3 regions of the Pseudoalteromonas carrageenovora IAM 12662 genome follow, and region 2 is predicted to be linked to each of the others. Evidence: predicted binding sites of a transcription regulator. Region 2 holds the regulator's gene; each other region holds the start of a gene.
What was found. Region 2 encodes LexA, which represses DNA repair genes until DNA is damaged. Its sites were predicted from a motif close to TACTGTATNNNNATACAGTA; they were not measured.
Positions count from the first base shown of each region.

Region 1 (10,653 bases), 1.2 Mb from region 2:
AGCTGTAAATATTGAATTTAAGCAGGATGTTAAGTCAGAGGTCATAAAGTGTGATAACAATTTGCTTATTACTCATTCTTCACGCGTTAAAAATCTTGGACAAAAATATCAGCAACTTCTTGAAGAATACCTAAAAGAGCAGTTAACGGCATATATAGAAATGCGTTTAGCGTACTTTTGCGAAAAAATGGGCGAAGAGTTACCAATGCGTTTAAAAATCGCTATTTATAAGCGAAAGTGGGGAAGTTGTAATAGCAAACGTGAGTTAACCTTTAATTTGCATTTAATCGGAGCGCCTTACCATGCTATTGATTATGTGATTGTTCACGAGTTAGCGCACTTACGACACCTAAACCACAGCAAAGCATTTTGGCAGCATGTTGAGCGTTTTTTTCCTGATTATAAAGCACCATCAAAATGGCTAAAGCAAAATAGTATGGGTTTACAATGGGTTTTTTAAATTAATTTGAATATAGGAATATATGAATATAGGAATATATGAATATAGGAATATAGGAATATAGGAATATATGAATATAGGAATATAGGAATATAGGAATATAGGAATATAGGAATATAGGAATATAGGAATATAGGAATATAGGAATATAGGAATATAGGAATATAGGAATATAGGAATATAGGAATATAGGAATATAGGAATAAAAAAAGAAGTGGTGGAGGGAGCTGGATTCGAACCAGCGAAGGCTGAGCCGTCAGATTTACAGTCTGATCCCTTTGGCCGCTCGGGAACCCCTCCACACTATTTTTGTTACATTTGGCCCCACTTAACTTAGCGGTAAGAAAAGTGGTGGAGGGAGCTGGATTCGAACCAGCGAAGGCTGAGCCGTCAGATTTACAGTCTGATCCCTTTGGCCGCTCGGGAACCCCTCCAATGCAACGGCGCTGATAATAGCAAAATGCGTATTTAAGTAAAGAAAAAAGCTAAAGAAAATTGAAATAAAGCCGATAAATATCTATCAGTTACCATAATCGGCTAAAGACTATGCAAATCGATGATTTGTTAATCACAGAGAGTCAGCTAAATAGCAAACTTAATAATAGTGTGCATGAAAATCGCCGAGGCGAGTTTGCACTTTTATTAGCGATGCTTTCGCATGATGCATTAGACTTCAGTCAATTTCATCTGCCAAAAACAGAAATTGACAGTACAGCCACATCTGAAGATTCCTTGAGAAAGAAATTTGGTGCTGGGCCTAAACAATCGCTAGCCCCCGGTGAGTTTGATATGCTTATAGGGCAGTTTAATGCAGCTTTAATCTCAGAGCATGGTGCGCAGGCGGGTATGAAAAGCATTAAACTTAATCAATACCTAAAGCCCGAGCCACTCACAATTAGAGATGATGACAAGCATATTCCACTTAATGTATTAGATAATTGCGAGATAGCGGTTAGGCGACGGATTAAAAGTGAATATACTCAGTTAGCAAACCCACCTATTGACGCAAGTGCTTTTTACGATAGTTTAAACGACGATTCAATTCATCAACCCCTTCATTTGATAGCGGTTTAGTCTCTAACCACCTTGCATGAAAACATGCACCCTCTATATAATTTTCTTGTAATAAAAAGTCTGTAAAATACATTTTATTCAAGCTTTGCTTTATATAATGTCTAATAATTGATTTAATGTAAAAAAAGCATCCAAAAATTAAATGCAATTGCTATAATGGCGACAAATGGTATGACATTAAATGCCGTTATCATTAAACAAAGGTAATTAGGAACGTAATGAAGAAAACATTCACGCTAAATCACGAGAAAATCAAATACCCTCGTATGGTTGATGCTGCAAAGCACGAAGTGAAAAAATATTTGAAAAGAGAGCGTAACAAGACGCTTCCTGAAGATGCTGATTATTGGGCATTTGACTGTAAGTTTGGTAATACAGCAGAAGAAGCACAGGTTGTGCATGTTGCTGAATTAAACAACCAAATTGGCGAAATTGAAAAGCAAGGTTTAACTTCTTTCTATGTAGAGATTTTAGCTCGACCTGCACAGCGTCAACAGTTAGACCTTGATGATGACGAGTAAAAAGTTAGTTTAAAACTAATATGTAAATTATGAAATGGGCCTAAGTGGCCCATTTTTTGTTTTTATGATCCGTTCTTTGTTTATGCCAATCTAAATAACCCTCAATCATTTTGAAGTGCCATACCTAGCGTTTGCTATGTGATTGCCTAGAAGGTTAGGTAACTACATATGTGCTTAGTATAGCTTTCATTTTTAAATGATTAGCAAAGCGAGTCGAATTTTTCTGCACACATTTTAACTGTCACTTCATTCAACTCGCCAATAAAGTAATAATGCATTTCTTGATATTTTATCGCCACCTCAGCTTCACTACATAAGCTTAGCCTTTTATATAGCTGTTAACATTTGCATAACATAAAATAGTATTATAGTGTGTGTAAAATAATAAAAATAAGTATCGCAAGTTATGCCAATAAATTACTCAGATCATGCATTACAACTAAGTTTAAAAAGTTCTAAGGTACTTATTGTGGAAGACCAACTACTAACATTAATTGTACTTAGAAAGGCATTGTCGGATCGTTTTAATGTAATGACTTCTAGAAGTGGTGAAGAGGCTATAGATTTATGTAAGTTAGATCCGCCCGACCTAATACTTCTAGATATCAATTTAGAAGGTATTAATGGAATAGAAACCTGTTTAAAACTAAAAAATACTTACGAAACTCAAGATATCCCAGTTATATTTATTACGTCACTCGAAAGCGAAGAGGGGGCATGTTGGGAAGCTGGTGCCGTAGATTTTATAAAGAAACCGACAAATCCAGAAACACTATTTAGAAGGGTCAGAGCCCACTTAATGATTAAGGCTCAACATGATTTACTTAATCAAAAAGTGTTTATTGACGACTTAACTCAAATTTATAACCGACGCTACTTTGATACCCACTTTATAAAAATAGAACAAAGTGCATTACGTGAAAATGCAGACTGTGCACTGTTACTAATAGATATAGATTACTTTAAGCAATACAATGACACTTATGGCCACGTACAGGGGGATGCGGTATTAAACTTAGTTGCCCAAACAATTACTAAAAGCTTACAACGTCCTGCAGATTTTGTATCAAGATTTGGAGGGGAAGAATTTGTTGTTGTACTTCCCCATACAGGTAATAAAGGCGCTAATTGTGTAGCAGACAAAATAAAAAATAATGTAATGCAACTAGGTATATTGCATAAACACTCAGAGCATGAATTTGTAACAATTAGTATTGGTGGCGCAACATTGCAAACGCGCGACAATAGTAAAAATACATTACAGTTAGCAGATGAAAGAATGTATCAATCTAAGTTTCAAGGGCGTAACCAAGTCAGTTTTTAGCCCCTTTTTAAGTTATAGTTTTGGTTATGGGAGAGTCATACGCTGTGGCATTTTTTGTATTTTTTACCACTGCCACAAGGGCAGTTATCATTTCTACTCACCTTAATATCAGCTACAGGAAGTATAGTCCCATCGATATAACGCCATTTATCGTCCTCTTTTATAAATCGTGAGTGTTCGTGAAGCTCACAGTATAAATTTTGATAAAAATAATGCGCTTTAAATTCAACACTTCCTTGAGAGTCATCGTAGTTTGTACTTACTACGTCTAAACCTACAAACCGGCAACTATTTGCAAAATCTTTAATCTCTTTTATAGGGTTTTCCGCTTTTTTTTCAGAGGCATAAGTATGATAAACATACTTTGCATTTTTTGTAACATAAGCACTATAGCGAGAACGCATTAATTGCTCAGGATTAGCGGCTTGTTGTGACCCTATATGAAGGGGCTCGCAGCAGTGGGCATAATTCAGCCCGCTACTGCAAAAACATTGAGTGGTATTTGGTAAAATCATAATAACAGTACAGAGTTTAAAACATTAGTTTATCAATCTTATTGTGCTAGTGGTATCTCTGTAATTGTCGAGTCTTTTGTAAAGCAATAAAGCTTCGTTGCAGTTTTACTTAAATCTAAAGAAAGGCTATTAAGCAATTGATTATTTACTATATCGGTCCACGTTATTACAGCCGCAAAATTACCGTTATTCAACGCAGAATTCAAAACATACTCTAAATTTACTAAGTGTTTTTGTCTGATAACTAGCAACTTACTTGTATCAATAGAGCACGAGTCGAGTAATGCTCTACTAGGAACATGATCAGGAGCAATCAATAATGTCCATGCGTTAGAGCTATTATAATGGTGCAGCACTTTTAAAAGCTCAAACGTTGCTGATATCTCATCTTCAATTTGAATTAAGTTTACACAATCACGTTTATCATCTTGCTTATAACTTTTAACTGTTATTACGGTAATAGGCTGTAACATAAATATCTCACTCACTGGGTTTTTATACAGTACACGTATACAGTAGTTTATACAGTGCTTCTGTGCAAGCGATATTTGCTATTTATTTGTACAGTTATTCAGTTTTGTTCTTTCTCATTCGGTTTTGGAATGGTTTGTCACACGTCTGGAATAAAGAGCCCTATGTGGCAAAGCTTGTAGTAATGGTATTGCTGTTCCTTATTTGGGTTTTTCTCATAAGGTTTGGAATTTAGTTTTAGGCTTAAACTGATTAAAACACCAAATAAAGATCCTAAATTAATATTCCATACTGTATTTTTCTTGATTTAATACGGTATGGATAGCGTTTATTGTTTAAACTCGTATTAAAAGAATGTTCTGAAAGCTAAGCTATCTGATGTTAAAAATGTAGTAAGGCGTTTATCAGTGATAACCGCTCATTGAGATTGGCTAAATATCGTCGTTAATTGATTGGTTAAATGCGCTTTGTGCATATATTCATGAAAATGAGCGCTGCGCGCAAATTGGATTATTTAACTTTACCTAAAAACTTTAGAAAACTTAGTGATAGTAATACCTTAGGTAATTTGTTAAAACTATATAAAGTAGATAAGTGAGCGTTAAGTCGGCAGAAATATGCGCGATGAGCGCACTATTAAATTGTTAGGTTTCCAAGGAAAGTTCGCGATTTTATGAAAAACAGCTGTTTTCTTCTCTTTTTTCTAAGCCTAATATTTAGTAATAGTGCTTTAGCAAGTAATCAAAAACTTTGCGATGCACTTTATGAATACCTGAGGGCTACTACGTCAAATAACTCACTTCGAGTTAAGCTGATTAATGATTGGTCTAGCTTTTCAAAACAATGCAAGTCTTATGAGTCCAGTGTAGCCGGGGTATTTTGCAAATCATTAATGTCACACACCTCTACCGAATTTATGAAGTTAAATTTAATAAGTGTATTGGAATGTGCGAATGCTGACATTGCTTTCAAAAACCTAACAATCGAAGAAATGTCGGGTAGCCTCACAATTTATAAAATCCCCAAAATAAATGAAAATATTGAGATGACAATCACTTTTTCTTTTGGGTATGTGGATGTAAATGACTTTGTTGAAATCTCGACTCGATATGAGGAGTTTGACTAGAAACCTAACAAGTCAATAAATCAGGACTAAAATCAATTGGCTTTATGCTCCTACGTCGCTAAAGTATAACCAATTAATTTATAGCCTATTATTGAGGCGTTGGTATGACTCCCACTGTCAAGTTAAACGCACTGATCCCTGCCTAACTTTTTTAAGCCATAATTACTTTAGCTCGAATTAGAGCGAGTTAATACATAAGATGAAGCAAGTAATTTCGTCGGTTATCTTGCTGATATTCGTTGGTTATTACTATTTCTAGCAACAGAGCAGACCTTACTTATTCCGTCGTGGCACCTGTCTTCAGTCTATGTTCGTGGTTCAATGCAGCGTTAGCTGCATTGTCATCCTAACGCCGTCGGTGGTTGTGCCACACCCGATGCTTGATCCCATGCATTAACTCTAATTCGTTTATCATGCGGGTACTCTTGCCAATCTAAGTTTTGCGTTCACTGGCGTAAGTACCACTTCTTTTGCAATGGCCCATATGTACGCAATCATTTCTCGGGCAATTGCGGTGACAACAAGGTTGTAGTGTTTCCCTTTGGCTATCATTTTTTTATAGCGCTTGCAGAGCCTAAGTTGTGCTTTCCACGCAATATCAATAATGTCCTTTGGTAAACCTTCTTGTCGTTTTTGCATATCTGTCGATATATTTGCCGCATACCGATAAGTGTGTGCACCTTCAACGAGAAGGCGTCTTGCTCGGCCGTTTCCGCATTTTGTGATAGCGCCAATATGGCGTTTGCCACCACTCGAGTGTTCACTGGGTACAAGACCGAGATAACTCATTAATTTACGGGGATGGTCGAAGCGCGATAAATCACCAAGCTCAGCCACAACGCCGGTGGCGACCAACAAGCGAACACCTCGCATTGCTTGTATTGCTTTAACAACGGGATAATAACGCCATTGATGGACGTGATGTGTTAGTTCATTGTCTAGTCTTTCAAGTCGGCTTATTCGCTCGGTAATTGTTTGTAAAAACTCTTGTAAGACAATGTGCTGCGCGGGATGTGGCAGCACAAGCTCAGTGAGCCAACGTAAATGTTTTTGTGACCAATTTGCGGTGCCTTTGTAATTAATATTATTGCGAAGCATCAACGCTTTTAATTGATATTTAGCATCTTTTAAATCTTCCATGGCTATTTCGCGTGCGCGAGATAAATCGCGTACGGCTTCATCTTCAGGCTCGGGAACATAGATAGGTGTTAAATCTTCAGATTTAAGTAATTTAGCGAGCTTAAGGGCATCACGTTTATCGGTTTTAATCTTCTCGCCTGGTTTTTTAGGAATAAGAGATGGGGCAACCACATAACAGCAATGGCCAAGGCTTGTGATTAATCTGTAAATCCAATAACCACAAGGGCCTGCTTCATAAACAAAGTGTAGCGTTGCGCCAGGGTATTTAGATTCAAACTGACGAACAAGCTTTTGAACGGCCACTTTGGAAGAAGAAAATCGACCAAGGTGAACAGGTTGAGAGCCTCTATGTTCTTCAATATAGGCGACTTCATTGAATTCTTTATGTGTATCAAGTCCGATAAAAAGTATGCTATGTTTGTTCATGTTAGCCTCTGCTGTTTAGTTAATTGACAAACTAATTATGGCTCTGGCTTTGAATTAAGCTAACCCACGAAAAGCGGAGGCTAACACCGTGTGGGAGTCATTATGTCTATGTACCTAAATATGAATCTGAGATCGTTTAATCAATTAATAATAAGTTTGTCTGCTGGAATTACAGCGTTAGACTTTGCTTTTTTACCTTCAAAAGATGGCATATTTTCATCATTATATATTGTTCCTATTGCTTTACTTTTAATCTTTGTATTGTCCCTATTAACATCTAAACGTAATTACAAAACCGCAGCTTTTAAAATAGTCCTCGCCTATTCAATCTATAGCGCAATGTTTGTTGGTGTTTTACTTCCATTTGGGCAAGCTATTTCATTTTTAATAGAGTCAGATTTTAATTTTCAAAGTTGGCAAAATATATATGGTAAATGGGCATTAATACAATTTGGTTCAGGTATTGTATTTAGTATAATTTCGCTCTATGCATTTTTCGGTTTAAAGCGTAATATCGTTAAATAACAATAGTCTAGGGTTACGACAGTTCGCTGTTGGCACACTAGCGAAGCTTGCCAGAGTACGCCTATAAAATTAACTATATCCTTAAACCTTTAATGTACTTGAGTGGCTAGCAACGTACGGGTGAACCCTTCCAGCGTTAATTGAGAAATTAGCTTAATTCCAGCATTGAATGGGAAATATTCCAAATTCCTATTGGAAAATCACTTATTAAATCCTCGCCGTATATAGATCCTAATTCCAAGCTTGAATGAGAAAGAACAGTTTAAAACTAGTGAAGTTAAAAAGTTTAAAAATAATCACTTAAAATCAATCGGTTACATTTAATTTAATGTGAGTCATAATATTTATATTAGTTGATATTTTTGTCAAAGGTGCGATGGCGGGTAGAGATAGATATTTTTATACAGTGTTTTATGCTCTATACAGTGTTTTATGCTCTATACAGTATTAAGCAAATGATTAATTAATCGATTTGAGGAGCATTAGGAATAAGGTGTGCGTACTGCAGCTGATGAATTTGCTCGTATAGGTTGGCGGCATAGCATTGAGCATCTTTAAATCGTTTAGTTTCTATATGCTTTCTTAGGTCGTTAACTGCAGCGCTAGCGGGTTCATAACCTTGGCTGCTAGCAAGGCTTAACCAAGCCGCAGCATGAAATACACTTTGTGGCACGCCTTCACCTTTTACAAAAAACAAACCTAAATAAAACTGTGCTCTTTGATTACCTGCCATTGCCGCTAGGCGCATCCACTTTGCAGCTAATGGAGCTTGTTTATTTTTTAAATAATACAGTGCTTTATTTAGTGTGCTTTGTTCATTATTTTTAGCATTAGCTACTGCAGGGTTGTTATCGGGTTGAGTAACAAAGCCTAAAATATTATCTAATTGTTGTTCTAAGTCGTGCCCGCTGGGTGTTGTTTTTAGCATATTGATTCATTTGTTATTTTAACTGCTTCAATAGTTTAGTATATCGCAAGGTAAAATGTCCTGTTAAAGATGATTTTTATGATAAAATCTGGCTACTTTTTACTATTACAAGCTTATTATGTTCGAAGCCTTATTTAAACTTAGCGAAAATAACTCAACAGTTAAACGCGAATGCGTGGCTGGCCTTACTACCTTTATCACTATGGTTTACATTGTATTTGTAAACCCAGCCATGCTTGCAGAGGCTGGAATGGATCAAGGGGCTGCATTTGTTGCTACCTGTATTGCTGCCGCAATAGGCTGTTTTATTATGGGATTATGGGCAAATTACCCGTTAGCGCTGGCTCCTGGCATGGGGTTAAACGCCTTTTTTACTTATGGTGTTGTACTGGGGATGGGTTATACCTGGCAAGCTGCGTTAGGGGCTGTATTTATGTCGGGGTGTATATTTTTATTTTTGAGCTTATTTAAAGTCAGAGAGTGGATTATTAACGCTATCCCTTTGGTATTAAAACGAGCCATTGCAACTGGTATTGGTGCTTTTTTAGCGTTAATTGCATTAAAAAATGCAGGTATTATTGTCGCAAGCCCTGCAACTCTTGTTCAATTAGGTGATATCACATCGGCAGGTCCATTATTAGCAATATTAAGCTTTTTTGTTATAGCAGCACTTTTATACCGCGATTTTAAAAGTGGTGTACTCATTAGTATTTTACTAGTGACTGGCATTGCTTTAAGTTTAGGGCTTGTTGAATATCATGGTGTGATAGCTATGCCGCCTTCAATTATGCCTACTTTTATGCAACTAGATTTTGCCGCGGCTTTTGAGCTTTCGATGCTAAGTGTAATCTTTGCATTTTTATTTGTTGATTTGTTTGATACCTCTGGAACTTTAGTTGCTGTTACTCAAAAAGCAGGACTCGCAGACGAGAAAGGGAATATGCCGCGTTTGGGTCGTGCTTTAAGTGCAGATAGCTCTGCAACAATTGCCGGTGCAATGCTTGGTACTTCAACTACAACGTCTTATATTGAGTCAGTAGCGGGTGTTTCTGTTGGTGGACGAACAGGCTTAACGGCTGTAGTTGTTGGCATATGCTTTTTATTAATGATGTTTTTTGCACCCCTTGCACAAATGGTACCGGCGTATGCAACAGCAGGCGCAATTCTTTACGTTGCTGTATTAATGCTACAAAATCTAAAGTTTGTAAATTGGGATGATATGACTGATGCAATTCCTGTTACTGTTGTATTGTTAATGACTCCACTTACTTTTTCTATTGCACATGGCATAGCGCTTGGTTTTATATCTTACACTGCGGTTAAAGTACTGTGTGGTAAGAAAGATCAAATTAGCATTAGCGTTTGGATTTTAACGGCATTATTTGTTATTAAATTTGCGTTCTTATCATAATAGAATAAAACGGTAATCATAAAAAACCCATACAAATTGATTTGTATGGGTTTTTTAATATTTGTAGCATGGATATAAAGAGTCGATAAGTTATCGCTGTTAATAACACCATGTATTATTTGGCAAACCTAATTTACCATTTCTTTTTAGGGGCAAATAAAACATCCAGATCGTCTTGTTCGGCTTCGGCTTTCTTTTTAAGGGCACTTGCATTAGAGGCTCTTAATTCAACACTAATTGCTTCTAGGTAGCCTTCAACTTCTTGGCGTTTTGATGTTACATACTCATCAGAGTAGGTAACAGCACTTAATGTTGCATATGCTTTTTCAAAATACTGTCTTGCTGAGCCAACCATGCTTGCTGAGCGAGCCGATAGACCTCGTTTTATTTGGCTTTCAATATTTATGCGTAATTGTAATTTTTCAAGACGTTTGTCCTCTACAGAAAAAACCTGACTATCAACACGGCCTTTACTGTGCTCAGAGCGTAAAATTGCGCGCAGCTTTTTTATACCTTGAATCAAACTTACCAGCTGCTTATCATTACTTGGTAATGCTAAAGACTCGCTATTATTACCTTGTACAGGGTTTGATAAGTGAGTTTTTGACTCGCTTAATCTACTTTTAAGCGCTTTAGAATTTGGCGAGTTTGAAACCATTGTATTTAATGCTTCATATACGCGGCGTTGTAATGCACGAATTATATTTTCGGATAAAGGAATATTTGCACTAT
Region 1 is NZ_LT965928.1:1,320,268-1,330,920, forward strand. Features, by position in the region: gene ALFOR1_RS06095 (M48 family metallopeptidase) at 1-460, shown strand, start outside; tRNA gene ALFOR1_RS06100 (tRNA-Tyr) at 676-760, opposite strand; tRNA gene ALFOR1_RS06105 (tRNA-Tyr) at 810-894, opposite strand; gene ALFOR1_RS06110 (VC2046/SO_2500 family protein) at 1,007-1,534, shown strand; gene ALFOR1_RS06115 (DUF6172 family protein) at 1,753-2,055, shown strand; gene ALFOR1_RS06120 (GGDEF domain-containing response regulator) at 2,525-3,379, shown strand; gene ALFOR1_RS06125 (YchJ family protein) at 3,415-3,894, opposite strand; gene ALFOR1_RS06130 (SulA-like leucine-rich domain-containing protein) at 3,933-4,367, opposite strand; gene ALFOR1_RS06135 (IS110 family RNA-guided transposase) at 5,903-7,057, opposite strand; gene ALFOR1_RS06140 (hypothetical protein) at 7,160-7,582, shown strand; gene ALFOR1_RS06145 (SEL1-like repeat protein) at 8,046-8,510, opposite strand; gene ALFOR1_RS06150 (NCS2 family permease) at 8,629-9,921, shown strand; gene ALFOR1_RS06155 (hypothetical protein) at 10,055-10,653, opposite strand, start outside.
Region 1: ALFOR1_RS06130 (SulA-like leucine-rich domain-containing protein) is a predicted target of LexA. The motif match lies at 4,393-4,412, and genes of this name have one in related genera.

Region 2 (10,653 bases):
TCTGAGGTCATTAAAAAACGTACTTTTTGATTAATTGGCAGCACTAATGGCTTATCAACTTCAAGCAAATAATTTGGATTTTTATCTGCAAGGTTGGCTATTTCATCTTGAGGGGTAGATAAAATTGAGTAAAACGCGACATCCTCACCCATGTATTCGTAATGCCACTTCCACTGCGAACCCGTAATTTTAATGGTTAAATCAGCTTTGCTGGCATCTTCCATTGCAATAAGTGTTTTAGTGGCAGGGATTGCCATGGCAATTAAGATAACAAATGGGATGGCAGTCCAAAGTATTTCTACTTTAGTACTTTCATGAAATTGGGCAGGTACTGCCCCTTTAGATTTACGGTGATGAATAAGTGCCCAAAACATAATTGCGAACACTATCACCCCAATCACACAACATATTAAAAATATGGTCATGTGTAGCTGATATACATTATTGCTTATATCGGTTACGCCTTTGCGCATATTGTATTGGCTATTTGCCATTACATGCTGCGGAAAAACAATCAATACAAACCACAAGGTAGAGGTCAGTTTACCCATGTGACGGCTCCTTTGATGCTATTGCGAGTGCAAAGCGAAGAGGCATACGGCTTAAACGCCTATTCGTTATTTTTATTATTTAACCAATCTTATTTGTTTCAATTGGTATTGCTGTGCCAACAAAGATTTTGTGTATATTGTGTGTTCTCAAAACTAAAAGCTGTGAGTTATTGTTAGCCCAGCAAATTAACAATTAGCTAAAAAACATACAACAAGCAAGTTTCAGTATAAAAAACAAACAAGTTGTATTTTAAAATTAGCCTTAATTACACCAACATAAATACAAATTTAATAATCAAAAAACGAGCAAAAATAGGGGGTGTATCACATAAAAGAAGAGTTAAGTACGAGTGCAAAAAAGTTTACAGCTTAGATAACTTTATGTCTGCTTTAGTATTGCTAAAAGGTGGGTTGTTAAAACAAAAATGCACACTAAAAAGTGCGCATTTATAAATTTACTATCTAATATATGCTAGAAATTACATCCAATCGGCGTTTCTGATTACACCTACCGCTAAGCCTTCAATATTAAAAGACTCATTTTCAAGGTCTACTTCTATTGGCGTAAACTCTTCGTTTTCGGCGTGTAATAATACTTTACGGCCTGCTTTTTCTAGGCGTTTTACGGTTACATCTTCATCTACTCGTGCAACCACAACTTGTCCGTTTTCAGCGGTTTGAGTGCGATGTACAGCCAGTAAATCGCCATCCATAATACCAATGTCTTTCATACTCATGCCATTTACACGAAGTAAAAAATCGGCGGCAGGTTTAAACATCAAAGGGTCTATTTTGCAGTGGCTCTCAACATGTTCTTGCGCCAAAATAGGAGAACCTGCAGCAACACGCCCTATAAGTGGTAGGCCTAACTGCTCTGGCTCTTCTTCTTCAATTAATTGAATTCCACGGCTGGCGCCTGGCTTCATCTTAATTACACCCTTTTTAGCAAGCGCTTTTAAGTGCTCTTCTGCTGCATTAGCACTTTTAAAACCTAATGTTTGCGCTATTTCGGCACGTGTAGGAGGCATACCAGTGTCTTTAATAAAAACTTTAATGAGTTCTAGTATTTGAGCTTGGCGTTTCGTTAATGGTCGCATACAACTGGTTTTCCATACAGTACATTTAACTGTGAGTATATACAGTTAAATAAAAATCGCAAATTTAAATTGTGCTTTAAAATAGCTAAACTAAAAGCATGTGTGTACATTTTAGGCATTTATAAAATTCACATTTATGAAATGCAATAAACTTGGTTTTAATTCAAAGGAGTAATCATGAGTATTTGGCACCAACCCATCACTTTAGAGCTTTGCAAACAGTTAGAAGAAGGCATTGACGGCCAAGGCACATTAATGAAAACCATGGGTATTGAAGTCACAGAAATTAGTGATGATTACCTAGTTGCCACTATGCCTGCCATACCTGAACATCATAATCCTATGGGTATGGTTCACGGTGGTGCAAATGTAGTACTTGCTGAAACAGTAGCAAGCTATGCTGCTAATTTTGTTGTCGACTTTACAAAATTTTATTGTGTAGGGCAGGAAATTAGCGCAAGCCATTTAAAAGCGTCTCGCAATGGTACTTTAACTGCAACCGCTAAGGCTTTCCATATAGGTAAACGTAGTTCTGTGTGGGAAATAAAAATAACAAATAGTCGCAATGAGCTATGCTGCGTATCAAAAATGACCGCAGCAGTTGTAGAGCGCAGGTAATTACTTCTTTTTATTTTTCGATAGGATAAATCGTAATTTCCATACCTGCACCAATCGCAGATATACGGAGCAGTGTGTCTGCATGTAGGGCTTGGTTAAAGCACTTAGGTGACGTGCCCGATTCAAAGCCAATATCAAACGTTCTTCGCGAGCAGCTTAGCCATTGTTTAAGCGCATTACGTGAACACGACTCAATAAGCTCGCACAAGTGGTTAATAGCTTTATCTGGTGTTGATATTTCACCTGAGGCTTCAATACGCGCAAGTTGACGATATTCGTCTTTATCATAATGCAAAACCGTCGCGTTTTTCTTTAAGTCTGCCACTAAGGCGCTAATATCATGTTTAGACTCAAGCTCTAGATCTACATTTAAAAATTGAATTTCCGACATTGTCTGCTTTTTACCCTCTTATAGTTTCATCGCAAACTTTAACGCAGTTTTACTTTTATACCAAATTAACAAAGCAGTAATCCTTGCTTTATCTTCATAAATGCACTTTTTAACGCTTTTGGCACCTAACTTGCTCGTTTTAATTAAGCTGGCTTAATTGCTTAGTTTTACAATTAAACAATGAAATTAATACACACACTGTGTAAGTAACGATTTTTAAGGAGCATTAAAATGGTAGATCATGGTCCACAAATTAAAAACGACGATCAGTACGATGCACTTCGCGATGAGGGCATGAGTAAACAAAAAGCAGCACGTATTGCCAATAGCAATACCCATAAAACAGCTGTTAAAGGCGGCAAAGCCTCTCAGTATGAGCAACGTACAAAAAAACAGTTATACGACAAAGCAAAAGAGGTGGGTATTAGCGGGCGATCTAAAATGAACAAACAAGAGCTAATAAATGCCCTGCGTGAAAGCTAAAATTAACTAAAATCTATTGATGTCATTAAAGCCTCATATTTATAAACTTATGAAAAACTGCGACAAAATGCCGCAGCAAAAGCGTGGGAAGCTATAATAAACTAACGCTAAAAATAATAAGAAGATAAATATGAGCAAAAAAATATTTAAGCGTGCACGCAAATTACATAAGTGGCTAGGCTATTTACTTGCCTTACAAGTTTTAGCTTGGCTTTTAGGCGGCTTAGTTATGAGCGCTATTCCACTTGACTATGTGCACGGCAAACACCTTGCTAAACGCACACTTACAAACCCATTTACACAAGCAGACTACCCTGCATCACTCGATGATATTACTTCACAAATGGCCAACCCCACTCAAATAATATTTGAAAACTTTTTAACTACTCCCCTTATTACTGTTATCAATAATACCGAACAGCAAAGCTTTAATGGTTTAACGGGTCGCCCTTTTGAACCACCCACTAAAATACAAATTACCGCTAATGCGCAGGCTCATTTACTCATCGACGCTAAGCCAATTAGTACAACGCTTTTAAAACAAGGTACTCGAGAGGTCGGATACAAAACAAATGTGTGGCAAGTACAATTTAACGACACCTTTAATACCACGCTGTATTTAAATGCGATTAACGGCAAAGTAATTACTGTTCGCAGCACTCTATGGCGTATATTCGACTTTTTTTGGATGCTGCACATAATGGATTACGACGAGCGAGAAGATTTTAACAACCCGTTACTAATCAGCTTTGCAGCCACCAGCGTGCTATTTTGTTTATGCGGCATGTTGCTACTTTTGCAAAACTTAAGGCTTAAAAGGATTTTTAAATAGGTTTATATTTTAATTTCAAGGCTTTAAACTAGCGCCTCCTGTAGTTCACGTATGTGATGGATATGCTTAAATTTATTTTAGCCTTTGTGGCTTGTTGTATTTGTTTTTCGGCATCGAGTGAAGAATTCACCCGTTTTTCAACGGCTAAAAGACACTTAATTAAAACCCTGCCTAATAACGCCAAAAGCCTCTACTGCGGCTGCGACATTAAAAAACAAGGTAAAAAACTAGTGCCAGATCCAACGGGTTGTGGTTATGTGCCTCGTAATACATTTACCCGCTCAGGCAAAGTAAACCAGCGCGCTTTACGTATTGAATGGGAGCATATAGTGCCCGCGTGGGAGTTTGGCCACCAGCTACAATGCTGGCAAGACGGCGGACGCAAAAACTGCCGAAAGGTCAGTGCTAAATTTAGGAAAATGGAAGCCGACATAAACAACTTAGCCCCCGCTATTGGCGAAATTAACGCAGATCGCTCTAACTATCGCTTTGGTATGCTTAGCGAAAACGCTACACAATATGGCCGCTGCGAAGTAAAAGTTAACTTTAAACAACGCGTAGTAGAGCCACCATTTTATGCCCGTAAGCGCATTGCCGACACCTACGCTTATATGAAAAAAACATACGGTTTAAAAATATCAAACAAACAACAAAAGCTATTTGATGCGTGGCAAAGACAAGCGTTTGCTAATAAAAGTAGCGCAAGCAAGCTCTAAAAAGCCTGGTTTGTACACTCATTTACATAAATCAGGGCCAAATACGTTGAATAAATAGGCGGGTGTTGTAGTATTTTAAACAACTTATTTACAAAAAGTAGTTTTGTATGTTTAAAAATAATAAAGCATCACTCGCTATTATTGCTGCACTTTCAGGCCTAACGCTTGCTGGCTGTGGCGGTGGTAGCAGCATGGATACAACACCAAACCCAGTAGTCCCCCCCCCTGCTAGTTCAGCCCCAACTTGGACTGCTGGAGTATTTGAGCCATCGGATGATTTAAAAAACTTTTGCGAAACACCGCGCACAGGTAACGATCCGTTTAATAATAATGAGCCTTACCCAGACCAAGCAGGCTCAGCACTTTACGAAAAACTTTGGCTTCGCTCGTGGAGTGACGAAACCTACCTTTGGTATGACGAAATTACCGATAACGACCCTGAGTCTTTCGATACGGTAGCTGAGTACTTTGCTCAGCTAAAAACCGAAGAACTGACTGACTCAGGCGATAAAAAGGATAACTTTCATTTTTCAGAGCCTTCTGAGGATTACTTTCAAGAAGCGCAATCGGGTGTTACCTCAGGTTATGGCATAAATTGGGCATTTATAGGCGACTCAGCCGATAGAATTCTGCGTGTTGCTTACCTTGAAGATGACTCACCAGCGAGCCAAATAGGCTTTCAACGAGGCGATACCGTACTTGAAGTTGATGGTATAAGTATAAATACCAACACACAAGCTGGCGTAGATACCCTAAACGAAGGTTTATTTAGCCCCACTAATGGCGATTCGCACACCATCGTTGTGCGCAGTAACGATGGCGCTGAAAAAACCTTTAACGTAACTGCTGGCAACATAGAGCAAACGCCTGTCCAAAACGTTAAAACCATTACCACTGCAAATGGCACAAACGTAGGTTATATGCAGTTTAATAGCCATATAGGGGTTGCCCAGGAAGGTTTAATTGCTGCGGTTAATAAATTTAAAACCGATAACGTAGAAGAGCTTGTTATCGACTTTAGATATAATGGAGGCGGTTTATTAGCGCTTTCTTCGCAGCTTGCCTACATGGTAGCTGGCAGTGCAAATGTGCAAAATCGTATTTATTATCAAACCCAGCAAAACGATAAACAACCCGTTGAATCGCCTTTTCCATTTATAGATGAAGAGATTGATTACTCAACCTTTTTTAGCACTGGTGAAAGCCTACCCGATTTAAACCTATCTAAGGTGTATGTGCTTAGTACGTCGGGCACTTGCTCAGCCTCAGAGGCGTTTATAAATGGCTTAAAAGGCATTGACGCAGAGGTAGTGCTCATTGGCGACACAACCTGTGGCAAACCATACGGCTTTACTCCAACTCATAACTGCGCAACAACCTATTACACGATTCAATTTAGTGGTGTAAACAGTAAAGGATTTGGTGAATATGCAGCAGGCTTTACGCCAACGCCTACACCGCAGTTTGATGCTGATGTAAAAGGCTGTGTAGTTAGTGACGACTTTGATAATCAATTAGGCGATCCAAACGAAGGGATACTCTCTACTGCGCTTTATCATATTGATAATAACGGCACGTGCCCTGTTAGCACCGCCTCTGCAAGTATTAAAACGCAAGTACAAAGCGCTGCTGGCGATAGCAAGCAACTATTACCTTTAAACGCACCTGATAACTTTAACCGTGGCAATATGGATTTAACATGGCCTACGTTAAATAAGGATAAGTAATGACAAAGCTAGTGGCAGTATTAACATTATTATTTATTGGAGGCTGTAACAGTATGAATAATGCCACTGCTAAGCCTGCGCTACTAACAGAGGTAAACCCAGGCGTTATAGCTACGCTGCAACAAGCGATTATAAAAGCTAAAGGTGGCAAGCTAGTTACGCTGGCCGACACTGTTTTTACTAAACGCAGCGAGCTTTTACTAAGCCATGGTACAAGTAAAGATTCAAATGGCATGCCCATAATGGGCGCGCATAATATAAAGTCTGAAAAATTTGTTTTACAAATAATCGGCAAGCAGTGCGTGCTTTATTATCCTAAAAAAGATATATCTATTGAGCTTAAAAACGTAAGTTGTAAAGCGCAATAAAATACTATTAAAAAGGCACACAGCATTAATACTGTGTGCCTTTATCATTTTTCACTTGGTTTATAAGTCTTGATGCGGACCAAACACTTCGTAATGAATATGCTCGTTTTTAACGCCTAGTGCCAGTAACTGGCTTTTCACAAACGCCATAAACCCAGCGGGGCCGCATAAGTAAAAAGCGCCATTTTTAAGAGGTAACTGTGTTTTTATGGCCGCTAAACCCATTAGCCCAGTAAAATCAGCCCCCTCACTGCTTTGATTAAACCACGTCATAGTTTGCAAACAGTTATAAACCGTACTTAATTCATTTAAATAGTGTGCAAACGAGTGCTGCTGAGTATTTTCGCACGCATGTAAATACAGAATGTCGTGATTAGGGTTATCGCTTAATAACGTTTCGAGCATAGCAAGCATTGGCGTTTGCCCAACACCTGCTGAAATAAGTACCGTCGGTTGAGTACTATTGCGTAAAAAGAAATCTCCTGCAGGCGGGTATAGTTCAACTATGTCACCTTGAGCTAGTGAGTGTAAATAATTAGACACCATGCCAGGCTTTGGCTGTAGCTCTTTTTTAACACTAATACGGTAGTTTTTACCGTTACTTTTTTGCGAAATAGAATACTGGCGAATTTCTTCATATTCAGCGCCCTCTGGCTTAACTTTAATACCTAAATATTGGCCAGGTTTATGGGTAATAACCGCTTCGCCATCTACAGGCGTAAGTGTAAAGCTTGTTACTAGCTCAGATTCAACTTGCTTGTTGGTTATTTCAAATTGGCGAGTACCCACCCAACCACCCAGTGTGCTTTTACTGTGTTCATACAAAGCAGCTTCTTCGGTAATACAAATATCAGCAAGCAGTGCGTAAGCTTCACGCCATGCGTATTCTACATCTGGCGTAAACTGCTCTGGTATTAGCTCTTTTAAGGTGCCAATTAAATGAGCACCAACAATGGGGTAGTGCTCTGGTAAAATATTTAAACTGGTGTGCTTATGGTTAATGCGCGCTAATGCCTCTTTTAACACCGCTAAGTTATCAATATTTTGGGCGTATGCCGCTAAGGCGTTAAACAAAGCAAATTGCTGGCGGCCGGTGTCTTGATTCGCCATATTAAAAATATTTTTAAGCTCTGGGTTATGGCTAAACAAACGCTTATAAAAGTGATCGGTAACAACCGTGCCGGCTTGCGTTAATAACGGAACGGTGCTTTTAACAATCTCAATGGTTTTATCAGATAACATAATGTATTCCTGTAGGTAAACTAACCACGACGCCGCGTTAATATAGGTGTGCAGTAAATTAAAAATAACAAAAAAGCCACTAGCCACAGCAAAGCACTGATCTGCCAAGCAAAGTGTGGCCCAATAATTAAGGGGAGTATTGAGCGAGTAATCGCTGCCACCAGCACAAGAGCAAAAGCAACAGATATATAATTAGGGGTGCTAAGCGTACGCCCTGTATGACCAAGCGATACACGGGTCATCATGGCTAAAATCATCATCCCTATTGTGCCAATAGTGATAAGGTGGAGCGCATCTTTGAAGGGTATTACGCTTGTGTAAAAGCTAAATGCAATCATCATTAAGCCAACACCTAAAGCAAGATAAGAAAAATGCAAAGACCATAATAAAGGCACTTTTAGCACTTTTGCGTTCCACCAAAACCCAGATCGAATTAAGTGAAGCGCAGCAACTATTGCAACAATTAATGCAGGGCTAATTGAGCTTAAAAATAACTTACTGATAAAAAATAAAGTAATTGCCAATATTGATAAATACAGCAGTGCTTTATCAATTTTAGGAGTGCGTGTTTGCTCGCTGAGCAATAAACCTTTAGCAGTAAAAAAGGGAAGCACCCTTCCTGCAACAATGCCTACCAGTAAGCTAATAACGAGTACAGCGGTGTCAACCACAGCCAAAGCAAGCTGCAGGTTGCTATTTAAAACAAGTAGTAAATAAAGTGTATTGAGGGCGCACAACACACTTAAAATAGCTAAAAATTGATAGTTATTTTTACTGCGTGCTTTTAATAGCATATTAGCCAGCGCAGCAATTGCACCTATCCACCATGCTAGCTGCAGCACAATAACAGCCAATAAATTAATATTGGCAAAATCTGGCAGCACAATAAAAAAAGCTAAACGAGCAATTACCCATATTAAAGTAAGTAGCATAAGTGCTTTGCCACTTATACTTCCAACGCCCGTCCATGTTTGTGCCGCCGTAAGTAAAAAACCTACAGCAACCACTCCTGCAAAGCCAAACAGCATTTCATGAGCGTGCCAAAGTGTAGCTGGCATGGTTAAGTGCCAACTAGCATGGCCCGTTAAAATAAGTAACCAATACCCTATCGAAAAAAATGCCAGCAAACCGCCTGCTAAAAAGTAAGGTCTAAATGCAAGCATCCATAACGGCCATTTAGTTACGTGATGGATAGCTATGTGCGCTGGCATTGGCTCGGTTAAATTTAGTGGGCGCATTAGCGTACTTCCTGACCTAAACCATGTTGAGCAACACAACGCAGCACATAACTAACTTTTAAAATAGCTGCCACTACAATAGTGCTCATATGTGCTGATATTTGTACCTGCATCGAAAAGTACTCTGCATAGAGGTAGCTAATTAAAATACTTACAACTATACAAATAACGCTCAACCCTAATACGGCATTAGCAGTAAATAAAAGCGATTCAAAAAATGAGCCTAGCTCAACATTGTTGCTTACATTATTTATTGTAAATGTGTTCATAACTACCTCAGTAACCATTAACGTTACTTAGCTATTACACATACTGTGCCAATAAAATAAAGTATAACTATTCAACAACTTAAATATAGGCACTTTACAAAATGAGTCTTTATGACCTACTCTATTTTAAATCATAAAAACACGTATAGGTCATTTTGACATGAACCAGCAATTCAACCTCACCCAGGTAGCTTTAGAGCTTGCCCAAAGCACCCTGCACGAGCACAGTTTTGATCAATTACTGGCAACGGTTGAGCGTGTAATACCTAGCGATGCCAGTGCATTGCTTGTCGTGCAGGGCGAGCAACTTAAGCCCTTAGCCATTAAAGGCCTGATGCCCGACAGCCTTGGCAGGCGTTTTAAAATAGCAGAGCACCCTCGCCTTAAGGCTATTTGTAGTGCTAGCCACGCGTTACAATTTGCACACGACTGCTCACTGCCCGACCCATACGACGGCCTATTGCTGGCTAAAACAGGCGATATTCCTGTGCATGCCTGTTTAGGCTTACCCCTTTACGATAAAAATGCACTACTTGGTGTACTCACGTTTGATAGTCTTAACGCAAATGCCTTTAGCAGTATCAGCATGGATACGCTAAGCACCTTACAAACGCTGTGTAGTGCACATTTTAAAACGGCCCTGGAGCTTGCCCACTACAAACACCATGCGCAGCATTCGAGTGCACTTGTGCAAGAGTTAATGCGTGATGCACTTACTCGCGATGGCGGTGAAATAATTGGCCAAAGCCCAGTAATACAAACGCTTAAAAATGAAATAAAACTAGTCGCAGCCTCTAACTTTAGTGTATTAGTTTTAGGAGAGACAGGCGTAGGAAAAGAGCTAGTAGCGCGCAATATTCACTTAAATTCTGCACGTAAAGATCAGCCCCTTATTCACTTAAATTGTGCCTCACTTCCCGAAAATCTCGCAGAGAGTGAATTTTTTGGCCATGCCAAAGGCGCTTTTACTGGCGCACAAAATGCCCGCCAAGGTAAGTTTCAGCTAGCTGATGGCGGCACATTATTTTTAGACGAAATTGGCGAGCTGCCATTAGCAATGCAAAGTAAATTATTACGTGTGTTACAAAGTGGTGAAATTCAAACCGTTGGTGAAGACACAC
Region 2 is NZ_LT965928.1:153,883-164,535, reverse strand. Features, by position in the region: gene coxB (cytochrome c oxidase subunit II) at 1-551, opposite strand, end outside; gene lexA (transcriptional repressor LexA) at 1,031-1,648, opposite strand; gene ALFOR1_RS00810 (PaaI family thioesterase) at 1,826-2,266, shown strand; gene ALFOR1_RS00805 (hypothetical protein) at 2,277-2,657, opposite strand; gene ALFOR1_RS00800 (DUF7218 family protein) at 2,889-3,140, shown strand; gene ALFOR1_RS00795 (hypothetical protein) at 3,271-3,972, shown strand; gene ALFOR1_RS00790 (endonuclease) at 4,029-4,688, shown strand; gene ALFOR1_RS00785 (S41 family peptidase) at 4,796-6,415, shown strand; gene ALFOR1_RS00780 (hypothetical protein) at 6,415-6,783, shown strand; gene hmpA (NO-inducible flavohemoprotein) at 6,844-8,025, opposite strand; gene ALFOR1_RS00770 (NnrS family protein) at 8,046-9,263, opposite strand; gene ALFOR1_RS00765 (hypothetical protein) at 9,263-9,532, opposite strand; gene norR (nitric oxide reductase transcriptional regulator NorR) at 9,693-10,653, shown strand, end outside.

Region 3 (10,653 bases), on a different contig from region 2:
TGTGTGGCGGGATAATAATAAAAACAAAAAACCACTTGATGAGTTATTCAATCAGTTAATTCCCACCCATGATAATGTTGTTTTAGTTATAGGCACGCAACCTGTAAATGAAGCCATGCTGCCAGATTCATTGATTAGAGAATGCCCAAAAAGTGAATGGGATGAGTTACCTGCAATGACAGGTAATGCAATAAAATGCTATTTGGAGTATCAATTAAAATCAAATCGTCTTAAGCAAACGTTCCATGAGGAAATCAAAGGTGAAGTTTTAAACGAGTCTGCCGAAGCTCTCACATCAATTACAAATGGTTACCCACTGCATGTTATATATTCCTGTGAATATTTAATCTCGTCAGGAAATGGGCTTTCTAAATATGCAATAGAACAGCTTCCTCCATGTGAAGACGGTAAAATTGAAACTTATTACAAATCGATTTGGCGTACATTGAATGGTCCTCAAAAAGATATTTTACACTTATGCTGTGACTTTAATTTTCTTTGGCCACAGAATTCATTTTCTGACCTGTTGGAAGAGAACCCTCTTAACACTCCTAGTGTTGATAGCGTTGTACATTTACTTCATGATTCATTATCTGGCTTGAGACCTTTTCATGAAAGTTTAATTGTATTTGTTAAAACCGTTGCTGAACATGAAGCTAGAGTTGATAAGCTCTTACCCAAAGTATGTCATTGGCTTGAAAATAGTGCTCCAGAACATATTAATGCATGCTGGCTTTGGCTATGTAAAGGACGTTTAGGTGACGAAATACCTCTTAGAGAAGGCATAACTAGAACGTGGGTACTTGAACGATTATCTGAAGGTTATGATGACAGTAGTATTTTAAGATTACTTGAATGCGCGGAGCATTATGCGTTTATGGAGTTTAAGTTCGATGAAGCTTATAGCCATCGTTCTTTAAAAGCGCGGTTGATTAATGGTCCAAATTTTCAGCTCGAGGACTTATCAAAATTGAAGATAAGCAGTTTAGTTTCTGCTCCTTCGTGTTTGATAAATGAACTAATAGCAATGAAAGCTGAGTATTCACCTAAGATGCTGTCTATCTTAGCAATTACTCTTTGGTATAGAGAGGATGAATATAATGCTAAAAAAATTACTGAACTAGCCCTTAGTCGTCACCGCAGTGAATTAGATATATATAGCTCGAGAATGCAAAGTAATAGCCGTTCTGACGATTTACTTCTTATTCGAGCATCTGTGATAACAGAGTGTTTTGATGGAGCATGGTTAAGCAATAATGAACACATACTTAAATGGCCTACCGAATATATAAATGAGTTTATTACTGCTTTAAAAATTAAGGGTGACTTAAGATTATTAATCAAGTTGCATAGTAAGGTTACCAATGAAAACACTAAATATTTAATCGAAACTGCGACGATCATGTTAAGTATTGTGGAAGAGGTAGATTTAACAGCTTGGAAAGAATTTAATAATTTTAAACATAGTCATCTATCAATCTTATATAAGGAAGTAGGTAAAGTTAAACAACTACCAATCTCTACAATCTACAGTGTCGGGGGGGGTAATATAACGCCTAAAGTTTCTTACGATGAGTGGTTTTATGAAAGTTTACTTGTTCGCTTAAATGCCAGTGGTGACTTCTGCTGGCTTTCTGTAAACGTAGAACGTGAACGAATCGATCTGTCTAAATATTACAAACAGCTTTGTATTTTTGCTGATATGTTCTCTGAGATTTTTATAGAACACGGAGAAGTAACTTTTGATGACTTATGTTTCATGAGCACTGCTATAGAAGAAAGCACCTCAACAAATTGGAACATAAGGCGAGAAGATATTAAATTTAAGCGAGATTGGATACGTATCGCAGCAAATTGTGCAGTAGTGTTCAGTCGAAGTAAGATTGATTATACCATATTAAAAAATGCATTCGAAATTGATGTATTAGACATTGAATGGTTTAGGCTTTGGTACTATGAGAGTGGAGACAACTTACTTACTGATGAAGCTGTAAATCTATTAATTGAAAAAGATATTACTCACCAAGCTCATACATTAGAGGATACGAATGCAAGAACAAATAGAAATGTGGAACTAGCTTCAATTGCTTTACGTCATGCTAATTATGATTCGATGAAATGGCACACTAAGCTGTCATGGGATTACGTATTAGGCTATGTACACCATAAAGACATGACGATTAATGATACTATAGAAGCTATAGAATACATTGCGGATAGAGATCTTGACAAGGCTGTCAATTTATTAGAGCGGGTAGCTCCTTTAGCCTTTAATGTGTGCGAGTTTACTGATGGTGACCATACTCGGTTTGCTTTATCTGATATTGCTAGGATTAGCGCTAAATACAATATTTCTGCAATAGCTTCAAAATACAATCAAGAAGTCAATGACGGAGAGTGGTATCACGCAGATACTTCTCTTGAATACTTTTTGAAGTACACAGATCTTTCATCAATTTTCGCGAAAGCACTTTCTTTCACTGGGTTAACGAATGACCAGTTGAAAATCATATCGAGTCGAGCAGGTGATGGGGATTTATCTGCTCAAAATATAATTGACGAGTTAAACCGCTCTGGTATTGAAATTTCCATAGACGAAAATAAAGAAGAAGATGTAGCGAAGGATGAAAGTAAGTTAAATCCTGCTGATTATCTTCCTAGCCAATTTGATATTCTGTTAACTTGCCGACCTTCGAAAGAATTTTATTTAATGTGGTATAACTTCTGGCTTACTAGAGGAGAAGAGTCAGAGTTAGTAAATCATCTATATTCTATTTTATTGGAAAAAGAGCTAGATCTAGGGAATTCTAAATATCTTCTAGACCCTTTATTTGTTAGTTGTAGACAAATATATGGACCTCGGAAAGCGTTTAACGTACTTGTGAAAGCTCAAGTCGAAATGCGAGGTTGGTCTTCTTGGTATGAGACTTCAGAAGCTTCATTTGATAGACTTAAAAAGGTGGCTAAACATTATCCAAGCAGAGTTAATGAATTCTTGTCTAAAACTACCACTCAGATTGATCCTTGGAGCAAAGAGGTAGGTAATTTAATCATCCCTAATAAAACATTAGCATTCCTCTTAGCCGAAGCTAATAGAGTAGATGAAGCTAATTCATTAGCTTTATCAATGATTTGTGAAATTGAAAAAGAAACTGCTAATTTACCTTTAGTACAACCTAATTGGTCATGGGTGGTTGGGGAATCCGAAGATTTAAAAAATGCAAATATATTGATTAGTCGACTTGCCTGGCCTGTACCTAAAATTAAACTCCAAGTTGCTAGCCAAATAGCTGGTTTACTCTGTGACAAAACTCATACAGTTAACATCGAGAGGCTATTGCTTGCTGAATTAGCAAGAAAATTATTAGAATCAGAAGTTGTTGAAATACTAGTGGTATTCTGGTTGGCAAAGCAGAAAGGCTATGAAGCAAAAGAAAATATAGCTTTTTATATAAAAGCTCGCTCTAGACTCTCAGATATGATTTTAGATGTAATACTGTCGAAAATTGATGGCTATGGTGAATATGCAAAAGAACTCGTACCTGATTTTAATGATTATGCAAATGATTTTGGCTTTCAGAAAGCGCAAGGAACCGAAGTACCACTAGCTTTCCATTCTGAATTAGAAAATCTAGAAGAAAAAACTGGAATTCCTTTCTTGATTTTATATCACTCAGAATGGATAAGCAGTTGTGAGCGAATAAAACCTCGTTGGGATAATATTGATTATTTCCTGAGTAGTGATCGTAAAAGTACTGGTAATTTTTTTACTCGTAATAGTCATCGAGGTCGGTCAGCATTTCTCAATGTTCTAAATATAGCGGAAAACGTATTTGGCATGCCTCGTGATTATTCAGAATCTGTTTCTACTCTTGCTTTTCCTGTAGAGCCTGTATATGTAACATCTATTCAGAATAAGCCAGTTTGGCTACCTGAATGGGAGTTTGGTCAAGATGTATCTGAAAGTAATATACGTAAATATTTAGGTAATTGTATAACTAATTATAGTGAGGTTTTGGATCTTGGAGCGTTGTCGTTTCCTCTCAAGATTGATTCAAACAAGTGGATCGATATAACGATTCTTTTAGCGAAAAAAACAAATCAATATGATGTGGATTTTAATATATCACGTGGTGATATTGGATTTAGTTTTGGAGATAAACTAAGGACTGATTTACAATTTAAGATCAAACTTAGCTCTTACAGTAAGTATGATAACTGCCACCCATTATTTGGTACTATTCATCCTCTTACAAGGATAGGGTATTGGCAAATTGATCTTGAATCGAGAGGGCTGTATATACCGCTTACTGATGAAAAAATCAGCGCTAAGCATAATGCTTTTCAAACATCACTTTTTTTGGGTGAGAAACAGATTGCAGAATCTATATTTTGGCCTTCAGTACATTCTTTATCTCACCCCAAAAAAATCAAATCACTTTATGGCACGTGTACCATATTCGATCACAATAATAATGCATGGTTAGAAAGAGAGTTACAAGATAAGCCAGATATTTATCTCTGTTCTGTATCAGTTTTAACTCGAGAAAATCACTATGATGATTTCAATATTGATGAATATAATTTTAGTCTTGACCAGTACTAGCTAATGTTAATCAGGGCGAGGTAATCAGCTAAGTTCCCTCGTTTCCCCTACAAAATCTAATGAGTATTACCATTGATTAATATAATAACCTTAAGCTCTTTTTGTCCAATAACGAGCGAAAAACTGTCAGCCTCAGCAACGAGTACTGGTTATTTGCAATATCAGAGGTTATTTGAAGCCAAAAAATAGAGCTGATGATCTAACTCAGAAATGTCCAAAAACGAGTTTACCCGACCGTCCGCTACTCGCTCTAACCTCAACTATGTGAAATGGGTAGCCTAAAGATATTTATTGTTATAAATACTACGGCTTGTTTTTTACTATAAAAAAGTAGTTGGGCTTACGACTATAGATGACATAAGCCAAAAATATAGTCGAAAAGCATTGTTATGGCTGTTTAGTTAACTAGCGATGGATATATTTAAAGCACGGATCTCATTCCCATTTTTCGAATTTTTCTCGTCAAATTGGAACTTGATTATTGAGCCTGGATTTACATTCTTCCAATCTTCAGGGTTAATGAATTCACTTTTATGAACAAAAAACTTACTTTTATTATAATTAGCAAAACCATACCCTTGACCTTTAAAACATTTGGTAAGCTTGCCTTCGACACCTTCTAATTTCATCTTAAGAGTGAAATAAAAGCGATCATTAGTCTCTTGGGTAATATGGAAAATATCATCACAGCTTTTTATAAGTTTCTTGAGACTAGCAACTTGATAATTACGATAGTCGAAAGAGGGGTCAATTCGTTTGATTGCAGTTCCAAAATTCCCTAGGTAAGCTTCTCCATCAATTTCGGCACGGTTATATGCTTTAATTAATAAAGCCTCTAAATCAAGATCTTTGTCAGTTTCAATTATATCGTCAAAATCTATGTTATTTATATCGACAAAGTTTTCACAAGCCCTAATTAATCTCTTGGGTGATTTTTTCTCACCTATAACCATACTGTAAATACCGTATTCTCTTATACGTTGAGCTAAACTAGCGAAACCGCCATCACTGGTAACCAAACACACAGAGTTTATACGCTTGTTATTATTAATTAACTCTATTGCGTCCATAATCAAGGCATGGTCAGCATCATCTTTTTTAGTATAGTGAAACTGTTGTTTGGGCCGAGAGGCGGTTATCTCCAGAACATTCTCCCATGATTTACTGCAACCGTTCGTCCAGTCAGCGTATACCCACTTCAGCGCTACTGAACCGTGCTTTTCAACTTCGGCTAGCACCCGTGGAAAGGCTTCTGATTTAAAATTCTCACCATCAACTAAAACTGCAAATACTTTTTCCATAATATGTCCTGTTTATTCCTTTTATCAGGTTTAGTAAAACTTAATAAATCTATAATTTCAACTGTTTTCATTACAATTAATCAGTAATTTATAGCCCCTGAACTTTCGGTTTTAAAGCTGCCATCACTACACTTTAAGTCCAGTTATTTTTCATAAAAAGGTGATAAGTAATGTTACGGAGCAGAATTAGAATCCTACTTATTAAAACAAAGCTAAGTTTGACTTTTTATCAGTGTTCACTAATCGCCGTGATTAAGTTAATGCATAAAGTAAAAATAGATTTTTAATAAATAAATTACCAACAAAGGTTCTCTTTGATTGTATAGAACAATTACGCTGTTATTATATTCAATATTTGGTTTAACCTAATTAATTTAATCACATTTAATTATAGGGATATCTGTCCAACGAGTCGTATAATGTGGCGATAAGAAAGCCCGCTTCATATTCCAAGTCTGTGTTAGCTTTTCACTGCCTATTGATAAAGTTCCTACACCATAACGTTTATTTATAGTATCTAAGCATGCCATCATCTTAGGTTTATCCTCACTCACAGAGAACATATCGGCTTGTTGAAATGATTCACTTTCTAATTCTACCGCGCCTATACCGCAGCGATAAAAGCGCGTATTCGGTTTATAAATTTCATCAATGACCGCTGAAACAGCTTTAGCTATAACGCTGGTGTCTGATGTTGGTATGGGAAACTCATATAGAAGTGATTTTTTATAGTGCTCATCTTCATGTGGCGAGCTGGCCGCAAAAATAACTATACGCTTTGTTAATGACTTTTGTCTTCTGAGTTTTCGTCCAACAATGGCGGCATGTGTTACTAAGGCTGATTTTAACGTTGTTAAATCAGTGACTCTTTCACCAAAACTTCTAGTCGAGTATATTTCTTTTTTATCTTGTTTTACTTCATCCCAACTTAAGCAGGCAATACCATTTAATTCGCTGACCGTTCTCTCTACGACAACACTGAACATACGCCTCATTGCTTTAGGGTTTTGGCAAGCCAAGTCCCAGGCAGTATTAATTTGCATTAACTTAAGCTTTTTTCCTAAACGAGAGCCGATACCCCAGACATCAGTCACATCCATGCGCATAAGTATTTCTTTACGAGATTTTTCATCGTTAATAACGGCCACACCGTTGTACCCAGATAGTTTTTTTGCTGCATGGTTGGCCGCTTTTGCTAGGGTAGGTGTTGTGCCAAAGCCAGCCCCAACAGGTAAACCTGTTTCTCGCCACACAGCTCGGCGTATTGTATGTCCATAGTCAGCCCAGTCATTGATGATTTTAGAGAACCCCGTAAATCGTAAAAACGATTCATCAATACTATAAACATAATGGTCATCACAAAATCTGTTTATAACAGTCATCATTTTTTCACTTAAATCAGCGTAAAGCTCATAATTAGAAGAGCGAACCACGACATGGTGCTGTTCTAAATAGTTTTTAATCTTGAAGAAAGGCTGAAATTTAGGGATATTAAGCTTTCTTGCAATAGGGCAAATGGCGCAAATACATCCATCGTTATTTGTAAGTACTACAACCGGTTTTGAGCGAATCGAAGGGTCAAATACCTTCTCCGCGCTCGCGTAAAAAGCGACAGCATCTACGAGGGCAAACATCGACTGAGCTCTATTTTGTTTTTGTGTAAGCGGATACTGGTCGTGACTACACCTTCGAGCTTAAAGTCGTCTTCAGGTGAAACATAAACGGATTTGTAGCTTTTGGATGCTGAGATTAGCAGTCGGTTTGTTTTATCTATTATTTTACAAACAAACGACCCATTATAACTCGCAACGACTACATCGCCTGAACTTACATCTTCAGCTCTATCAACAACGAGCAAGTCTCCATCGAATATCCCTACATCTTGCATCGATTGACCTGAGGCCAGCCCTATGAATGTGGCGTTAGGATGCTTGATAATTAGCTCATCGATAGAAATGCCTAGCTCTGTGTATTCTGCTGCTGGGGATTCAAACCCCGAAATCCCTGCCTCAATAAAAATTGGAATAACGAACATACATACCTCAAACACTGTTTATATATACAGTGTAATTTAAGGTTGTGATTAAGCCAAGATTCTTTTTGTGAAGATGATAGCTTTATCAGAGCTGATGTAAGCAGATTACATGCTTTAATATTAAAAACCCTTTTAATAACAATTAGTAAAACTTGCTTCCGTTTGTTAAAATTTAGCGAAGGAATTATGAGCTTACTCAAAGCTTATTTTAATTATGGAATAATTTACTAATGACTTTAGTTAAAAACACTATTGTATCTTTTCTGATACTTAGCTTTATTACTGGCTGTTCAGCCTCTAGACACGCCATCATTGCCGGTGACTCTGAATTAACAGATGCTCAAGTGTGTCGAAACTACCTTAATGATAAAGATATCCTCACTAAAGGTTATGTCGCTGAGGATACTGATGAAGCGAACTATATTTACGCGCTCAACAAAGAAGTTAAATATAGAGCACTCACCGAATACAAATGTGAGATTTTAGCCGCGCAAGACAGAAAAAAAATCGCTCAAGGCGTTGTTGCAGCAGTTGTTGCGGTAGGTGTCGTCGTTTTAGCTGTTGCTGCGGCAGAAGCTGGCGGGTCAAATAACTATTCTTCTGGTTATGCGTGGGACCAGTTTTATGATGGTAACTACAACTTAGTTTGGCGTTGTCGAGATAAGTCTACCGGCCAATTTGCATATAACACCGCTTGCTCTGGGCAGTACAAAACTGACAATACTTGGACTGGTAAGTAACTTTTCCATTTAATTTAAAGAGTATAATATCTGAGCTCTACAACTAAAATTGTTAGTCACCACAAATGAGAGCTAGCTTATTAACTCATTTATTATATGTGACATATTTAAACCAAAATAGGTATCAAGAATCATAATGAAGGCATCCACAATTACACTGTTATCAATACTTATTTTCTCTGCTGCCTCTTCAGCAAATCAAGAAATCGACTCTTTCAGCAAAGCTAAACGACTTCTAGAAAAGCAGGTTTATAACAATCACCGCATTACCCTTTATTGTGGTGCGACATTTGATGCTAGTAAAAAAGTAACCGCACCTGAGGGTTTTTCTACAATAAAGTACGTCAAACGAGCTAAAAAAATTGAATGGGAGCACGTTGTTCCAGCAGAAAACTTTGGTCGGACTTTTAGTGAATGGCGAGATGGGCACAAGCAGTGTGTAAATAGTAAGGGGAAGTCATTTAAAGGGCGTCGATGTGCTGAAAAAGTAAATACAGAATATCGTTTTATGCAAGCTGATATGTTTAATCTTTATCCGGCCATAGGCGCTGTGAATGCTCTCAGAAGCAATCATAACTTTACTATGCTTCCAGCAGCTCAAAGCGACTTCGGACTTTGTGCGATGAAAATCGACGAGAGAAAAGCTGAGCCACCTGAAATAGCTAGAGGGAAAATTGCACGTACTTATTTGTATATCGAAAACGCCTATAAACGATACAGCATGAGTAAAGCACAACGCCAGCTAATGAATGCTTGGGATAAAATGCATCCTGTTGATGCTTGGGAGTGCACCAGAGCTTAGAAGATTTCAAAGCTACAAAAGAATCAAAATGATGTAGTTAAAAGCCGCTGTGAGAGTATGGGTCTCTAACTATATTGTTTTGAAGTACTGTATATTCAAATAAAACTTTCAAGCTTGTACATATCTGTATAAATATCTATATTAGAAACAATATTTAAAAGGAGTTTTTATGCGTCAAGAAATACATGAAGTAACTATTCAAGATATTGAAAACGATTTATTTCTCGTAACGGGCGACCGTGGTTTAGCTAAAGCCCAAGCCCATGCGTTTTCCATACATTATCGTGGAGAGATTATAGACTCGGTTAAGTATAAGCGGGGCTTTATTTCAGCTGACGACTTAATCTATTCACGCCATGTACGTTGGGAGCATATGAAAAAGCATGCTCAAAAGCTAGCCGCAAATATGGCGAAGGCTGGGCGCGGAAATAAACCAAAGAATACAGCAGCTCATCATATAGTGTCTTGGAATGATATGCGCGCAGCCCGTTCAAGGCTTAGATTAGCAGCGTTCGGTATTGATATTGACCATGAAGCAAATGGTGTCTATTTACCTCGGTTTCAAAAGCATGTTCCAATGGACATCCTCCCAGATGCTTATCCTCATTCGAAAATTCACACAGGAAAATATTACTTTAATATTGAGTTCTTACTTAATGAAACGATAGCTGAGGGCCTAGGTCGACAAGGTATTATCGAAACGTTGAAAGAGATAGGTGAAGAACTTGCGGATGGTACATTTCCAATTACTACATTATTGACACAAGGTAATGCTTGATGACAGACAAATTTAATAAAGTATACAGTGTGAGTGTCGAGCCTGATGAGTTTCTCTTACTTAATGAAACGGGGTTCGAACAAACAATTCAATTGACCGAGGGCCAGTTGTTAATGTTCGACGGTATGAGCATGAGAGACAATTGGAGAGAGTTGGGCGTTGATTGGTTGGTAGAGCCTAGTATTGCCCACCAAAACTTAAAAAAACCTGATATAGCCGGTTTGGGTGCCTCAACAATTGTAGTATCCCCTAAATATTCACCTTTATTTTTAAACGGTTTTAGCAAAAACGTTGAGCTGCTTGAATGCAATTTAGAAGGTGAAAAGTGGTTTGCATTTAATGTTGTAGGCTTTGAGAAAGCCCTTAGTGAAGAACACTCCATTCGAAATAT
Region 3 is NZ_LT965930.1:103,578-114,230, reverse strand. Features, by position in the region: gene ALFOR1_RS20300 (ATP-binding protein) at 1-4,606, shown strand, start outside; gene ALFOR1_RS20295 (NYN domain-containing protein) at 5,008-5,907, opposite strand; gene ALFOR1_RS20290 (Y-family DNA polymerase) at 6,282-7,541, opposite strand; gene ALFOR1_RS20285 (LexA family protein) at 7,526-7,942, opposite strand; gene ALFOR1_RS20280 (hypothetical protein) at 8,173-8,682, shown strand; partial or broken gene ALFOR1_RS20275 (endonuclease) at 8,819-9,553, shown strand; gene ALFOR1_RS20270 (AHH domain-containing protein) at 9,654-10,262, shown strand; gene ALFOR1_RS20265 (hypothetical protein) at 10,262-10,653, shown strand, end outside.
Region 3: ALFOR1_RS20285 (LexA family protein) is a predicted target of LexA. The motif match lies at 7,955-7,974, and genes of this name have one in related genera.